DNA from 3 places in the Streptomyces sp. ATCC 21386 genome. Region 1 is predicted to be linked to each of the others. Evidence: riboswitches for the same ligand, from Rfam matches in the RefSeq annotation. Region 1 holds a riboswitch; each other region holds the start of a gene.
The links. A riboswitch is a leader RNA that binds a small molecule or an ion and turns the genes downstream of it on or off. The one in region 1 is predicted to bind cobalamin.
Positions count from the first base shown of each region.

Region 2: it holds a riboswitch for cobalamin, as region 1 does, so the genes downstream of both, metE (5-methyltetrahydropteroyltriglutamate--homocysteine S-methyltransferase) here and GWK25_RS11525 (CoA-acylating methylmalonate-semialdehyde dehydrogenase) in region 1, are expected to answer to the same signal.
Region 3: it holds a riboswitch for cobalamin, as region 1 does, so the genes downstream of both, GWK25_RS26900 (ABC transporter substrate-binding protein) here and GWK25_RS11525 (CoA-acylating methylmalonate-semialdehyde dehydrogenase) in region 1, are expected to answer to the same signal.

Region 1 is NZ_JAAVVL010000001.1:2,626,157-2,631,300, reverse strand. Features, by position in the region: gene GWK25_RS11535 (enoyl-CoA hydratase/isomerase family protein) at 1-196, opposite strand, end outside; gene GWK25_RS11530 (acyl-CoA dehydrogenase family protein) at 193-1,341, opposite strand; gene GWK25_RS11525 (CoA-acylating methylmalonate-semialdehyde dehydrogenase) at 1,347-2,870, opposite strand; cobalamin riboswitch at 3,102-3,296, opposite strand; gene GWK25_RS11520 (YaaC family protein) at 3,455-4,504, shown strand; gene GWK25_RS11515 (class I SAM-dependent methyltransferase) at 4,553-5,144, opposite strand, start outside.
Region 2 is NZ_JAAVVL010000001.1:3,175,885-3,181,028, reverse strand. Features, by position in the region: gene aceB (malate synthase A) at 1-309, shown strand, start outside; gene GWK25_RS13880 (3-hydroxybutyryl-CoA dehydrogenase) at 306-1,175, shown strand; cobalamin riboswitch at 1,402-1,601, shown strand; gene metE (5-methyltetrahydropteroyltriglutamate--homocysteine S-methyltransferase) at 1,782-4,100, shown strand; gene GWK25_RS13870 ((2Fe-2S)-binding protein) at 4,513-5,144, opposite strand, start outside.
Region 3 is NZ_JAAVVL010000001.1:6,260,467-6,265,610, reverse strand. Features, by position in the region: partial or broken gene GWK25_RS26910 (ABC transporter ATP-binding protein) at 1-605, opposite strand, end outside; gene GWK25_RS26905 (iron ABC transporter permease) at 602-1,729, opposite strand; gene GWK25_RS26900 (ABC transporter substrate-binding protein) at 1,726-2,778, opposite strand; cobalamin riboswitch at 2,846-3,056, opposite strand; gene GWK25_RS26895 (DUF6215 domain-containing protein) at 3,076-3,744, opposite strand; gene GWK25_RS26890 (Gfo/Idh/MocA family protein) at 4,103-5,122, shown strand.

The sequences.
Region 1 (5,144 bases):
CGCACAGCCCCCGGTCCCCCGCGCCGCTGAGCACGACGGTCTCGATGGCCGGGTCGTGCTCCCAGGCCGTCAGGGCTTCGCCGATACGGCGGACCATGGTGTGGGTGAGAGCGTTGAGGGCCTTGGGGCGGTTGAGGGTGAGGTACGCGGCGCGCCCCTCGGTACGCACCAGGACGGTGTCGTCGGTGGCGGTCATCGATACGCCTCCGTCAGACCGCGGGCCACGATCACGCGCATGATCTCGTTGGTTCCTTCCAGGATCTGGTGGACCCGCAGGTCGCGGACGATCTTCTCGATGCCGTACTCGCTCAGGTAGCCGTAGCCGCCGTGCAGTTGCAGGGCGCGGTCGGCGACCGAGTAGCCGGTGTCGGTGGCGAAGCGTTTGGCCATCGCAATCAGGTACGGGGCCTGCGGGTCACTCCGGTCCAGTGCCTGCGCGGCCTGCTGGACCAGGGCGCGGGCGGCGGCGAGTTCGGTCGCCATGTCGGCGAGGCGGAAGCGCAGCGCCTGGGCGTCCAGGAGTCGGGCGCCGAACGCCTCACGGTCGGCGAGGTGGGCAAGGCTGCGGTCCAGGGCGCTGCGGGCGCCGCCCAGGGAGCAGGCGGCGATGCCGAGTCGGCCGCCGTTGAGGCCGTTCATCGCGATACGGAAGCCCGCGCCCTCGCGGCCGAGGAGGCGGTCGGCGGGCAGCCGGACGCCGTCGAGGACGACCTGCCGGGTGGGCTGGGCGTTCCAGCCCATCTTGCGTTCGTCGGCGCCGAAGGTGACGCCGGGATCGTCCTTGTCGACGACGAACGCGGAGACACCGTCCGCGCCTTCACGGCCGGTGCGGGCCATGACGACGTACAGCTGGGAGGCGCCGGCGCCGGAGATGAACTGCTTGACCCCGGTGAGGACCCAGGCGTCGCCGTCGCGGACGGCCCGGGTGGTGAGGGCTGCCGCGTCGGAGCCCGCGCCCGGCTCGGTCAGGCAGTAGCTGGCGAGGTCGTCCATGGCGCACAGGCGCGGCAGCCATCGCTCGCGCTGCCCGGGGTCGCCGTAGCGGTCGATCATCCAGGCGACCATGTTGTGGATGGAGAGATACCCGGCGATGGACGGGCATCCGGAGGCCAGGGTCTCGAAGACGAGGACGCCGTCGGCGCGGGTGAGTCCGGAGCCGCCCGACTCCTCGCGTACGTAGACGCCGCCGAGGCCGAGTCCGGCGGCCTTGCGCAGCACATCGACCGGGAAGTGCTTGTCCCGGTCCCAGTCCAGGGCGTGCGGGGCCAGATAGTCCTGGGCGAAGTCCAGCGTCGTCTCGACAAGGGCCTGTTGGTCCTCGGTGAGCCAGGTCGTGGTCATCGCGCTCAGCCCATCGTCGGGATGGTGAAGCTCGCGCCCTCCTTCGCCCCGGAGGGCCAGCGCGAGGTGACGGTCTTGGTCCGGGTGTAGAAACGGATCGCGTCGGGGCCGTGCTGGTTGAGGTCGCCGAAGCCGGAGCGCTTCCAGCCACCGAAGGTGTGATAGGCGACCGGGACGGGGATCGGCACGTTCACGCCGACCATTCCCGTGTTCACCCGGCGGGTGAAGTCGCGGGCGGTGTCGCCGTCCCGGGTGAAGATGGCCACGCCGTTGCCGTAGACGTGCTCACTCGGCAGGCGCAGCGCCTCCTCGTAGTCGGTCGCGCGGACCACGGAGAGGACCGGGCCGAAGATCTCCTCCTGGTAGATGCGCATGGCCGGGGTGACCCGGTCGAAGAGCGAGGCTCCGGCGAAGAAACCGTTCTCGTGTCCGGGCAGGGTGAAGTCCCTTCCGTCGACGACGAGTTCGGCGCCCTCCTCGACTCCGAGGTCGACGTAGGAGCGCACCCGGTCGAGGGCGTCCCTGCCGACCAGGGGTCCGAAGTCCGCTTCGGGGTCGTCGCTGCGGCCGATCCGCAGCGAGCCGACGCGCTCCTTCAGGCGGGCCACGAGCGCGTCGGCGGTGTCCTCGCCGACCGGGACGGCTACAGAGATCGCCATGCAGCGCTCCCCCGCCGAGCCGTACCCGGCGCCGATCAGTGCGTCGACGGCCTGGTCGAGGTCGGCGTCCGGCATCACGATCATGTGGTTCTTGGCGCCGCCGAAGCACTGGGCGCGCTTGCCCTGGGCGGCGGCGGTGGCGTAGACGTGCGCGGCGACCGGGGTGGAGCCGACAAAGCCGAGGGCGGCGACACGCGGGTCTTCCAGCAGGGTGTCGACGGCCTCGCGGGCGCCGTTGACGACGTTGAGGACGCCGGGCGGCAGGCCCGCTTCGAGGAAGAGTTCGGCGAGCCGGAGCGGGAGTGACGGATCCCGCTCCGACGGCTTGAGGATGAAGGCGTTTCCGCAGGCCAGGGCCGGAGCGGCCTTCCACAGGGGGATCATCGCGGGGAAGTTGAACGGGGTGATCCCGGCGACCACGCCGAGCGGCGCGCGCAGTGAGTGCACGTCGATGCCGGTCCCGGCGTTGTCGGTGAACTCCCCTTTGAGCAGGTGCGGGATGCCGGCCGCGAACTCGACGACTTCGAGGCCGCGCTGGAGGTCGCCGTGCGCGTCGGCGACCGTCTTGCCGTGCTCGGACGACAGCAGCCGGGCCAGCGCGTCCTTCTCCTGCTCGACGAGCTGGAGGAAGCGGAGGAGGACGCGGGCGCGGCGCTGCGGATTCCATGCGCCCCATTCCTGCTGGGCACGGGCGGCGTCGGCGATGGCCGCCTCGGTCTCGGCACGGTTCGCGAGGGGCACGAGGCCCTGGACCTCGCCGGTGTTGGGGTCGTACACATCGCCGTAGGACCCCGAGGTTCCCGGGGTGTGCTTGCCGCCGATGAAGTGGGTCAACTCGCGCACGGGGGCGCGGTCTTGTACGCGGACCATGGGTGCCTGCTCTCGTCAGGTGATCCGGATGGCGCGCCAGTTGCTCCGCGCGCGGAGGGACACGAGGGTGTCCGGAGGCGTGCGGGGGCGGCGCGAGATCGCGTATGGCGAAAGGCCGTCAGTCCCTGACGGTGGAGTGCCGGAAAAGACCAGCGCGAACGGGCGGTCGAGCCTCGCTGGGATCGTGAACGCACACCGGTGCCATGCGTGTCAGCTCCATCCTCGTGGACAACACGGAACAAATCCCACGGCCGGTATCCTGACTCCCGGATCAGCGCGCGCCGTCCGCCTTCCCGACATCCTGCTCGCCAGTGGCGTCCTGCTCGACGGCGTACTCCCCGGTCACAGTGGCGGGACCGTGCCGGAATCACACCGGCTTCCCTGCACCGCGGGCCTACGCTCACGACTATATAGTTGGACGTCCTAGTAAATCCAGCCCGCGCGCCGGGCCATGAGCACGAGACAAGCGAACGGCTCGCCCGTACTTCATCAGCTCGATGGGCCGACATCCCACTGATCTCGTGCCGACCTGCCCTTTCCAAGGCACACTGTCCGGCACGTGAGACACCTGGGAAGGCGGGGGCATGGACGGGACAACACTGGTCCGGGTAGCGCTGCGGCACCGCCGGACGAGCCTGCTGGACAAGACACTGCTCAAGGACTCGGCGTCCAGGAGGCACACCTTCGCCGCCGCCCTGCAGCAGTTCGAGGAGCAGTTGCACGCGGCGCGGGTCGTCTCCGCCGCCACGCGTCCGATCAACCTGTACTACGGCCTCGTCCAAGCCGGACTCGCAATGGCAGCCGCGCATGTACCGGGCACATGGACCTTCAACAAGCACGGCCTGAAGGCTCTCAACATGGAGTCGGCCATCCCTGATGTCTCGGTACGACCTGACGGTTCGGGCGCGTTCCAAGCAGTGTCCGACGCCACCGGATCGCCACGAACAGAGAATGCGATCAGTATCGGATCCTTGTGGAACTCGATTCCCGAACTCGCCGAAGTACCGATCACTGGGCTGACGACCGCCCCAGCCGTCACTCTCATCGCCGACAGCCGCCCAGTCGTCCAGCCCCGCATGGGCAGAGCTGCACCCCGGCCGGCAAAGGCGGTCGAGTACCTGAGTGCAACGGTCTGCGTGAACAACGACCTCCCCGAACCGCAGGACAGGAAAGCCTGGCTGGAGGACTTCCTCCCCAAGTACCCGGGGCTCAACGGCGGACAGCTCTTGGGTAGCGCCGCAGACTCCTTCCGACAGATTCGCCCCGGCCGGTTCACCGTCGAATTCTGCTGGCCGGCGCCCAGAAACGGCATGGAGGCGGCAGAGATCGACAGCTTCTTCGACGCGAGGGCGCCTCAGTACCGCTTCGTCGCGGACCGGTATCTCAGACCCACCCTGGAGCCCGGCAAGACGCCCCCTACGCCCCTCATGTCATGGTGGCTGCTCCTCTACACCTTCTCGATGCTGGCGCGCTACCAACCACGCAAATGGTCCGAGGCGCTGGATGTGGACAGATCGCGCAGCGCGGCGGCACTGGAGTACGCCCTGGACGTCGCCCTCGAAGTGGTTCCTCACCTGGTACTCGAAGGGCTGGATCAAGATCTTTTGTTGCTGGCCAAACCGATCGCTTTCTGACGCCGAAAAGGACGATGCCGGGGCAGGTCGCGTGGAAGCGATGTCGGGTTACGGGCAGCGGAGCCTCACGGCCAGGAAGGTCGGTTGTCGATGGGTCTTGTCGTACCGGCGGGGATCGACGAGCCGGGCCTCCGGCGTGGCGCGCGGTTCCGTCAGCTCCTCCAGCATGAATCCGGCTCCGAGAAGCTCTCCGAGGAACTTCTCCAGAGTCATCTGCCAGTAACTGATCTCGAATTCGTCCCCGAACGGCAGTTTCACCCGTTCATCCGCGAAATAGGAGCCGCCGAAGTAGGTCCAGTCAGCAGTGGGATGGGTGGTGGAGACGACAAGGGCGGCGCCCGGCCGCAGCACACGCCGGATCTCGGCGAGCAACTGCCCTCGTGCGTCGATGTGATGGTAGACGAGGGCCATCACCGCAAGGTCGAACGACTGATCCGCCAAGAAGGCCAGGGGTTCCTCCAGGTCGTGGTGATGCAGAACGGCTCCGTCTCCGAGCCGCTCCCGCGCAGCCCGCAACAGCGCCTCGCTCCCATCGACGCCGACCACCTGCCCGGCCCCCAGCCTGAGCAGATCGGCGGCGTAGTGGCCAGCTCCACAACCGAGGTCCAGAATCCGAAGGCCGCTCACGTCACCGGCGAGA
Region 2 (5,144 bases), 550 kb from region 1:
TACTTCGCCGCCTGGCTGCGCGGGCAGGGCGCGGTTGCCATCAACGGCCTGATGGAGGACGCGGCCACCGCCGAGATCGCCCGCGTGCAGATCTGGCAGTGGCTGCGGCACCGGGTCATCGACCGGGCGACAGTGGAGGAGATCCTCGACTACGAGGTGGCAGCGCTCGGCGCCGAGTACCCGTGGGCGCCCGTCGACGACATCCGCGCCCTCTTCGAACGGACCGCGCTGGCAAGCGAGTTGCCGCTGTTCTTCACACCGGACGCCTACACCCGGCACCTGGTGCGACGGACGGAGGCCCAGGCATGAGCGCGGCAATCGGACGCGTCGGCGTGGTCGGCGGCGGACAGATGGGCGCAGGCATCGCCGAGGTGTGCGCACGGGCGGGGCTCGACACCGTGGTCTGCGAGGCGGACGCCATCGCGGCCCGCGCCGCCCGCGACCGGATCGCGGGTTCCCTGGAGCGTGCCGTACGACGGGGCAAGCTGACGCGGGAAGCCGCCGGCGACGCCCTGGCCCGGCTCGTCCTCACCAGCAGCCTGGACGACCTCGCCGACCGCCAGCTCGTCGTCGAGGCCGTCATCGAGAACGCCGACGCCAAGACCGAGATCTTCGCTGCCCTCGACAAGATCGTCGAGGATCCGGAGGCCGTGCTCGCCACCAACACCTCCTCCCTGCCGATCATGCGGCTCGGCATGGCCACGAGCCGCGCGGACCGGGTCGTGGGCCTGCACTTCTTCAACCCGGTGCCCGTACTGCCCCTGGTGGAGGTCGTGACCTCGCTGCACACGTCGGCCGCGACGACCGTCGCGGTGGAGGACTTCGCGACCCGGGCCCTCGGCAAGACGGTGATCCGTTCCCAGGACCGGGCGGGCTTCGTCGTCAACGCGCTCCTCGTCCCGTATCTCCTGTCGGCGATCCGGATGGCCGAGTCCGGCTTCGCCACCGCCACCGATATCGACTCCGGCATGGAGCTCGGCTGCGCCCATCCCATGGGCCCGCTGAAGCTGGCGGACCTGATCGGCCTGGACACCGTCGCGTTCATCGCCGAGTCGCTCTACGACGAGTTCAAGGAACCCCTCTACGCTTCTCCCCCGCTGCTCCAGCGGATGGTGGAGGCAGGGCTGCTGGGCCGCAAGACCGGCCGGGGCTTCCACACCTACGACCAGGGCTGAGGGCCTGGTACGACGCGGGCTGAGGGGCCCGCACCGCCGCGAGGGGTGAGGGTCCCGCGCGGCGCGACTGGGAAGGGGCGGGGAAGCGCGAGTGCGGCGCTTCCCGCCCCTCGCCGTCGTTCCCGCCCTCCTCCTCTCCTCCTCCTCCGACGTGCTCCGTGTCACCTTCCAGATCCTGGACCGCTCCCTTGCCCCGCGGGCGACACCCCGTAGGGTGGCCGGAGCAGCTGGTTCGCCCCGTCCGCCAGGCGGGGTGTCGCAAGAGGGAACCCGGTGGGAATCCGGGACTGCCCCGCAGCGGTGAGCGGGAACGACCGCCGTCATACGCACTGGGTCCGACGTACCGGGCCCGGGAAGCGACGGCCAGTAGGTGTCCTCCTCGGTGAACGACGAGGACGTGCCCGCGAGTCCGAAGACCTGCCAACTGCCCGTGCGCGGACCGTTCCGCGCGCGGAGATCTCGGTGACCTCGAGGGCGGGTCGGCGTACATACCAGGCGGAGGACCGCGCTGTGCCGCGTGAGGTCGGTTCCGTCCGGTTCGTCATCCCTTCGCGTTCTCGTCCCGTCTCCGGGATCTCAGGGAATCGTCTCGCGAAGGAGATCTCCGTGACCAGCAAGTCCGCAGCCGCGGCAGCACGGGCCACCGTGTACGGCTACCCCCGCCAGGGTCAGAACCGGGAACTGAAGAAGGCGATCGAGGGGTACTGGAAGGGCCGCGTCACCGCCGACGCCCTCCGCGCCACCGCCGCCGACCTGCGTGCCGCCAACTGGCGGCAGCTCGCCGACGCCGGCATCCACGAGGTGCCGACCGGCGACTTCTCGTACTACGACCACGTCCTCGACACCACCGTCATGGTCGGCGCGATCCCCGACCGCCACCGCGCCGCCGTCGAGGCCGACGCCCTTGACGGCTACTTCGCCATGGCTCGTGGCACCCAGGACGTCGCCCCGCTGGAAATGACCAAGTGGTTCGACACCAACTACCACTACCTCGTGCCCGAGTTGGGCCCGGACACCGTCTTCACGGCCGACTCGACCAAGCAGGTCACCGAGCTCAAGGAGACCCTGGCGCTGGGCCTGACCGCCCGCCCGGTCCTGGTCGGCCCCGTCACCTACCTCCTCCTCGCCAAGCCCGCCCCCGGCGCCCCCGCGGACTTCGAACCGCTCACCCTCCTCGACCGCCTGCTGCCGGTGTACGCCGAGGTCCTCGCCGACCTGCGCGCGGCCGGCGCCGAGTGGGTCCAGCTGGACGAGCCCGCCTTCGTGCAGGACCGCACCCCTGCGGAACTGAACGCCGTCGAGCGCACCTACCGCGACCTCGGGGCGCTGACCGACCGGCCGCAGCTGCTGGTCGCCTCGTACTTCGACCGGCTCGGCGAGGCGCTTCCCGTCCTGGCGAAGGCCCCCGTCGAGGGACTCGCCCTGGACTTCACCGAGGCCGCCGCGGCCAACCTCGACGCGCTCGCCGCCGTCGGCGGGCTGCCGGGCAAGCGCCTGGTGGCCGGTGTCGTCAACGGCCGCAACATCTGGATCAACGACCTGGCGAAGTCCCTCTCCACCCTCGGCACCCTGCTGGGCCTCGCCGACCGGGTCGACGTCGCCGCCTCCTGCTCCCTCCTCCACGTGCCCCTCGACACGGGCCTGGAACGGGACATCGAGCCGCAGATTCTGCGCTGGCTCGCCTTCGCCCGGCAGAAGACCGCCGAGATCGTCACCCTCGCACGCGGCCTCGCCCAGGGCACCGACGCCATCACGGCCGAACTCGCCGCCAACCGCGCCGACCTGGCCTCCCGCGCCGGCTCCCCGATCACCCGCGACCCGGCCGTACGCAACCGCGCCGAGGCCGTCACGGACGCCGACACGCGCCGCTCCCAGCCGTACGGCGAACGCGCCGCGGCCCAGCGCGCCCATCTCGGCCTGCCGCTGCTGCCGACCACCACCATCGGGTCCTTCCCGCAGACCGGCGAACTGCGCGTCGCGCGGGCGGACCTGCGCGCCGGACGGATCGACACCGCCGGCTACGAGGAGCGCATCAAGGCGGAGATCCAGGAGGTCATCTCCTTCCAGGAGAAGACCGGAATCGACGTCCTCGTCCACGGCGAGCCCGAACGCAACGACATGGTCCAGTACTTCGCCGAACAGCTGACGGGGTACCTGGCCACGCAGCACGGCTGGGTCCAGTCGTACGGCACCCGCTACGTCCGCCCGCCGATCCTGGCCGGGGACATTTCCCGCCCCGAGCCGATGACGGTGCGCTGGACGTCGTACGCCCAGTCCCTCACCGACAAGCCGGTCAAGGGCATGCTCACCGGGCCGGTCACCATGCTCGCCTGGTCCTTCGTCCGGGACGACCAGCCCCTCGGTGAGACCGCCCGTCAGGTCGCCCTCGCCCTCCGCGACGAGGTGAACGACCTGGAAACTGCGGGCACCTCGGTGATCCAGGTCGACGAGCCCGCACTGCGCGAGACGCTGCCGCTGCGCGCCGCGGATCACGCCCGCTACCTGGCATGGGCGACGGAAGCCTTCCGGCTCACCACCGCCGGCGTCCGCCCGGACACCCAGATCCACACCCACATGTGCTACGCCGAGTTCGGCGACATCGTCCAGGCCATCGACGACCTCGACGCCGACGTCATCAGCCTGGAGGCAGCCCGCTCGCACATGCAGGTCGCCCGGGAGCTGGCCGCCCACGGCTACCCGCGCGAGGCCGGCCCGGGTGTCTACGACATCCACTCCCCGCGCGTCCCCAGCGCCGAGGAAGCCGCCGGGCTGCTCCGCACGGGCCTGAAGGCGATCCCGGCCGAACGGCTGTGGGTCAACCCCGACTGCGGCCTGAAGACCCGCGGCTGGCCCGAGACCCGGGCTTCCCTGGAGAACCTGGTCGCCGCCGCCCGCACGGTCAGAGGCGAGCTGCCCGCCTGCTGACCGTAGGTCCCAGTGGGCCGGGACGCCACGAGCGTCCCGGCCCCGGACGCGCGGCGCCGCCACGACCAAGGCATGAAGAGGGCCCAACATCGTGGCCGAGCTCGGCCTCGTCGAACGGCTGGTGGGCCGGACCCACGAGTGCGACTGGCCACCCGCGGCGGTGACCGGCGTACCGGTCGTGACGGGTGCGGAGTTCACCCCGGACGACCTCACCAGCCGTGAGATCTCCGACGCCGTCGGCGGTTCGGCGCACTCAGGGTCGTCCCTCTACACCCTCGACACCGAGGCGCTGGCCGCGCTCCGTCCGGACGTCGTCCTGGTGCTCCCCTGCGGATTCGCTCCCGAACGGACGCTAGCCTCGGGCGGCCGAATCGAATTCTCAATACCCGTTTCCGGTCGGGATCCGAGGAATTCATCCGGCCAGCGAGCAGTCTTCGCACTTCACTCCCGAAGGCACCCGGTAATACAGACAACAACTACGCCTGCGGAAGCCGAGATCGGGTCCGATGACTTTGCCGGTACCGGCCAGCCGGCCGGTGTTGAGCAGGCCGGCGACGAGATCGGCGAGGGGGTCACGCAGATCCGCTCTGGCCGCCAGGACGGCGCGGGCCGCCTCGACGAGCGCCGAGGCCGCGTTCCCGGCGAGCAGTCCGGGGGCCACCTTGACGCGCAGTCCGGCGGCCAGCGCATCCAGATGCCGGGTCATGACCATCTCGTACAGCAGGTCCGTGAGCTGCGGAATCTCGGGCGCGTACCAGCCGTCGGGGACTGCGGGCAGGCGCAGTGCGGGGCCGTCGTCCGCGCGGAACAGTCGGGTCAGGTCGGGGACGATACCGTGTACGACGGTGCAGGCCAGCACTGGTGACCACAGGCGCGCGGCGTGTCCGAGCTGCACGATGGAGGCGCCGATGCGCAGTTCACGGGTGGCGTAGCGGTCGGCGGTCGCCGTGACCAGGTCGGCGAAGCCGCGGGCGTACGCCTCCTCGACGGGGTGCCATCCGGCGTCCGGGCCGCCGAGCTCGATCGAGAAGAAGGAACCGAGGG
Region 3 (5,144 bases), 3.6 Mb from region 1:
GTGCAGGGCGACGACGCTGGTCAGACGGAGTTCGCGGATCAGGGTCAGCAGGGCGAGCTGGTGGGGATGTCGAGGTGGTTGGTGGGCTCGTCCAGGAGGAGCTCGCTCGGCTCCTGTGCGAGCGCGCGGGCGATCTGGACCCGCTGGCGCCCACCGCCCGACAGGGTGTGCCAGGACCGGTGGGCCTTGTCGCCCAGACCCGTGCGGGCCAGGGCCGTGCGGACGGCCTCCTCGTCGACCCGGGAGGCGGCCGACCACGCTCGGCGGTGCGGGACACGGCCCAGCCGTACGACGTTCTGGACCGTCAACTCGACCTGGGTGTCCGCCTGTTGCGCCACGACGGCGATCCGCTGGGCGACCGCCCGGCGCCCCACCCGGTCCAGTGGACGGTCGTCGAGGGTGACGACCCCCGAGGCGGGCGCGAGGACCCCGGCGAGCAGACGCAGCAGGGTGGACTTGCCCGAGCCGTTGGGGCCCAGCAGACCGGTGACGGTGCCCGGCCGGGGCGCCACGCTGACCCCGTCCAGGATCAGAGTGCCGTCGGCGGTCCGGGACACCCGCTCGGCGCGCAGCCCGGGGGAGGAGCTGGAGGCGGTGTCGGTCATCGGGTGCTCCTGGTCCGGTACATGATGGCGACGAAGGCCGGGACGCCGATGAGGGACGTCACTACCCCGACCGGCACCTCCTGCGGGTCCAGGACGGTACGGGCGAGGGTGTCGACCCACACCAGGAACACGGCCCCGGCCAGTGCGGAGGCCGGCAGGAGCCGACGGTGGCCGGAGCCGGTCAGCGCGCGTGCAGCGTGCGGCAGCACCAGGCCGACGAAGCCGATCGCACCCGCCGAGGCGACCAGGGCGGCCGTGAGCAGGGCGGTGGCGCACAGCAGGACGAGCCGGACGCGGGCCACGGAGACGCCGAGCGAGGCCGCCGCGTCCTGCCCGAACGCGAACGCGTCCAGCGCGTGGGTGTGCCCCAGGCAGACCAGCAGCACCGCCACCAGCACCGCCAGGCACACCGTCACGTCCGTCCAGCCGGCACCGCTGAGCGAGCCGAGCAGCCAGAACAGCACCGCGCGGGTCGTCTCGGCGTCGGCCGCGGTCATCACGATGAAGGAGGTGAGCGCGGAGAACAGTTGCATGGCCGCGACCCCCACCAGCACCACCCGGTCCGTGGTGCCGCCGAGGGTATGGCTGAGCAGCAGCACGAGGCCGAAGGAGGCCACCGCGCCCAGGAACGCGCCACCGGAGACCGACAGCGCGCCGCCTCCCGCGCCCAGCACGACGACCACGACCGCGCCGGTCGACGCGCCGGAGGAGACACCGAGCACGAAGGGGTCGGCGAGCGGGTTGCGCAGCAGGGACTGCATCACCGCGCCGCACACGGCCAGTCCGGCCCCGCACACGGCGGCCAGCAGGGTGCGTGGCAGCCGTAGGTTCCACACGATGCCGTCCCGGATGGGCGTCAACTCCGTGTGCCCCCAGCCGAGATGGGCCACCACCGTGGACCACACGTCGACCACGCCGATGTCGGCCGGCCCGATGGTGATCGCGAGGGCCACGGACAGACACAGCACCGCGCCCCCGGCCGACCACGCCGACCCCCACCAAAGCCTCCGACCGACGGCCCCCGCCGCTGCCGTCCGGCGCGCCTTGGCCGGGGCCGACGTTCCGGTCACCCGGTCGGCCACAGGCTCGGTGCCGGCCACCGTGTCGGGTGCCGGGCCCGTCATCCCGTGAGGCCGTACTCGCGCAGGGCCGTCGCGAGCTTCTCCACGCCCTCGACGGTGCGGATCGTGGGGTTCATGGCCTGGCCCGGCAGCCGTACGTACCGCTTCTCGCGCACCGCCGTCATGTTCCGGGTGACCGGGTCGGACTCCAGGAACTCGATCTTCTTCGCGGCCGTCTCGGCCGTCTGCTGCTTGCGGACCAGGTCCCCGACGACGAGGACGTCCGGGTCGCGGTCGGCGACGGTCTCCCAGTTGACCTGGGGCCATTCCTCGTCGGTGTCGTCGAAGACGTTCTTCGCGCCCAGTTCACGGGTGATGATCCCGGGGGCGCCGCAGCACCCGGCGAGGTACGGGGACTGGTCATTGGCGAACCAGTACAGGACAGTGACCCCGCGCGCGTCGAGTCCGGCGGTCGCCTTCCTGACCCGGGTTCGCAGCTCGGCCACCAGCTTCTCGCCGCGCTCCTCGACCCCGAAGATCCGGGCCAGATCGCGGATTTCGCCGTAGACCGTCTCCATGGTCAGCGGCTCGGTGCGGACGCCGTCGCCGTCCCCGCTGTTGTCCTTGCCCACACAGTCCGACGGCGACAGATACGTGGGCACGCCGAGCTTCTCGAACTCCTCCCGGGTCGCCACTCCGCCCTTGCCTAGCGTGGAGGCGAACGAGGAGACGACGAGGTCGGGTTCGGCGTCGAGGACCTTCTCGAAGGAGGGTGCGTCATCGGCGAGGCGGGGCACCTTCGCGTTGGCCTTCTCGAGCCCCTTCGGCAGCGGATCGGTCCAGGTGGCGGTGCCCACCACACGGTCGGCGAGCCCGAGGGAGAGCAGGATCTCGGTCGTGCCCTGGTTGAGGGAGACAGCGCGTTCGGGCGGGCTGTCGACCCGCACCTCGCGCCCGCAGTTGTCGAGCGTCACCGGATGACCGGCGGATCCGCCCGGAGCCGGACCCCGGTCCGGCGACGCTGTGGAACCGGAGCCCCCGCAGCCGGTCAGCAACAGGGCACCGGCGGTCAGGAACGGGACGGCATGGCGGACGGGGCGTGCGAGCGGCACGGGACTTCCTTCGGCGTCGAGGGCTCATGCGCGAAGCCCGGTCGTACGGTGCTTCCCCGGGCACCCCTCGGTGCCGGGGACCGCCAGCAGGTCTTCGGACTCGGGGTCACCCGGACGAGACGCCTTCCCGGACCGCGATGTGACCGCCGTCCAGTGGCCGTTGTCCCGCCCGTCACCCTCACCGCTGCGCGTCAGCTCCGGATTCGCACCGGATTCCCTGACCCGTACGCGTACTTATGTGTGCGCACATGGGTTCGACTGGCGTCGGCAAGCTATCACACGCGCTTCCGGGGCCCGTCAGGTCGCGGGCTTCCAGCCCGGGAGCGTCGGCAGGACCTTCTCGGCGACACGGAACAGCGCCGCGTCGTCCGGAATCTGGGAGTCCTGACGGTAGATGACGAGTTCGAAGGTGCTGCCGCTGTCCTTCGCGTCGGTCGCGACCAGCAGTTGACGGGAGACGCCGCCGGGGGCGGACTGCGAGTCGCTGCCGTCGAGGCGGAACGAGATGCCGATGGTCCGGCCCGAGTACAGGGCCGCCGAGTGCCCGAGGACCTTCCTGGTCTCGACGCCGGATCCCAGGTAGCCGACCGCCTCGGCGACCGGGAGGTCCTCGTACGACGCCGAGATCTCCACGGTGTACGTGTCGAGTTCGACGGTCGCCTCGGGGGTGACGGTCCTGGTGCCGTCGAACCAGGTGGACTCGTTCTCGCTGCCCGAGGCGATGACGGCCTGCTCGGTGGGCGTCCCGAGGAGCTCCGGCAGGTCGGCGCGGTTCAGCGCGGCGCACAGCTGTGCACCGGAGACCCTGCCCCGTCCTGTCGGCGAGGGGTCGTCCGACGACGACGAGCAGACGGCCGGCCCCACGGTCTCGGGGGTCGTGTCGAGGAGGTCACCCAGCAACCACAACCCGCCCAGCAGTACACCGACGGTCGCCACCGCCGAGACCACCTGGCCGCCCGTACCCATCTCCTTCGCCGAGCCGCGTCGCGCACCGGCCCCGGGGCCCGGTTCCGGATCCGCCCCGTGTCCCGTTTCCGGATCGGCTCCCACGCCCGTCCCCGGATCCGCTGCAGAATCCGTTTCCGTTTCCGCTCTCGAACTCGCTCTCGAAACCGCTCCGGAATCGGCGAAATCGTCGGCCATGCCCCCGTGCCCCCACCTTGATGTGCACACGCCTGACGTGCGCCGGGGGAGCCTAACCGGTGATCGTCGCGAGGGGAAACGATATTCCGCACAGGCGTGAAGCAGGGCTCCCGAGGGGAGACCGAGACCCGGTGTGCCCCTGCCCCGGGGGCCGTAGCGGTCCACGAAAGGAAGGAACGCCATGTCCGTGCAGGACTCCCTCGGTGTCGCCGTCGTCGGCACCGGCCGGATGGGCGCCGACCATGTGCGCAGGATCTCCGAGGTGATCAGCGGCGCCCATGTGGCGGCCGTCGTCGACCTCGACACCGACCGGGCCCGGGCGGTCGCCGCAGGCGTCGAGGGGTGCGCGGCCTACGGCGACACCGTCGAGGCGCTGGCCGCACCGGGCGTCGACGCCGTCCTCGTCGCCTCACCGGGCCCCGCCCACGAGGCGGACGTGCTCGTGGCCCTCGCCCGTGACCTGCCCGTGCTGTGCGAGAAGCCCCTCACTCCGGACCCCGCCGCCGCGCTCCGGCTGCTGGAGGCGGAGCAGCGCCTGGGCCACCGCCGGGTCCAGGTGGGCTTCATGCGCCGCTACGACCGCGAGTACGTCAAGCTCAAGGCCCTGCTGGACAGCGGCGACCTGGGCCGGCCGCTGCTGCTGCACCACCGGCACCGCAACGCCGAGCCCCCGCCCGGTTTCACCGACGCCATGGCCCTCAACGACTCCGTGGCCCACGAGATGGACGTCACCCGCTGGCTGCTCGGGCAGGAGATCACCGCCGTCACCGTGCTGCGGCCCCGGCCGTCCGCGCACGCCCCCGAGGGCCTGAGCGACCCGCAGTTCGTCGTCTTCGAGACCGACGGCGGCGCGGTGGTGGACGTCGAGATCTTCCTCAGCGCCCGCTACGGGTACCAGGTGCAGGCCGAGGCCGTCTGCGAGGACGGCACGGCCCGCATCGGCGACGGACGCGACATGCTCGTCAACGCGGCGGGCCGCTGGGGCGGCACGATCACGCCGAGCTACCTCGAACGGTTCGAGGACGCCTACGACCGACAGGTCCAGGCCTGGGTGGACGCCGCCCGGCGCGGTGAGGTCACCGGACCCGGCACCTGGGACGGGTACGCCGTCGCCGCGGTCTCCGAGGCGGGCGTCCGCGCCCAGAGCGAGGGCGTCCGCACGGAGGTGGAACTCGTCATGCGCCCCGCCCTCTACCGCTGACCGCCGGAGCGCCGACCTTCGT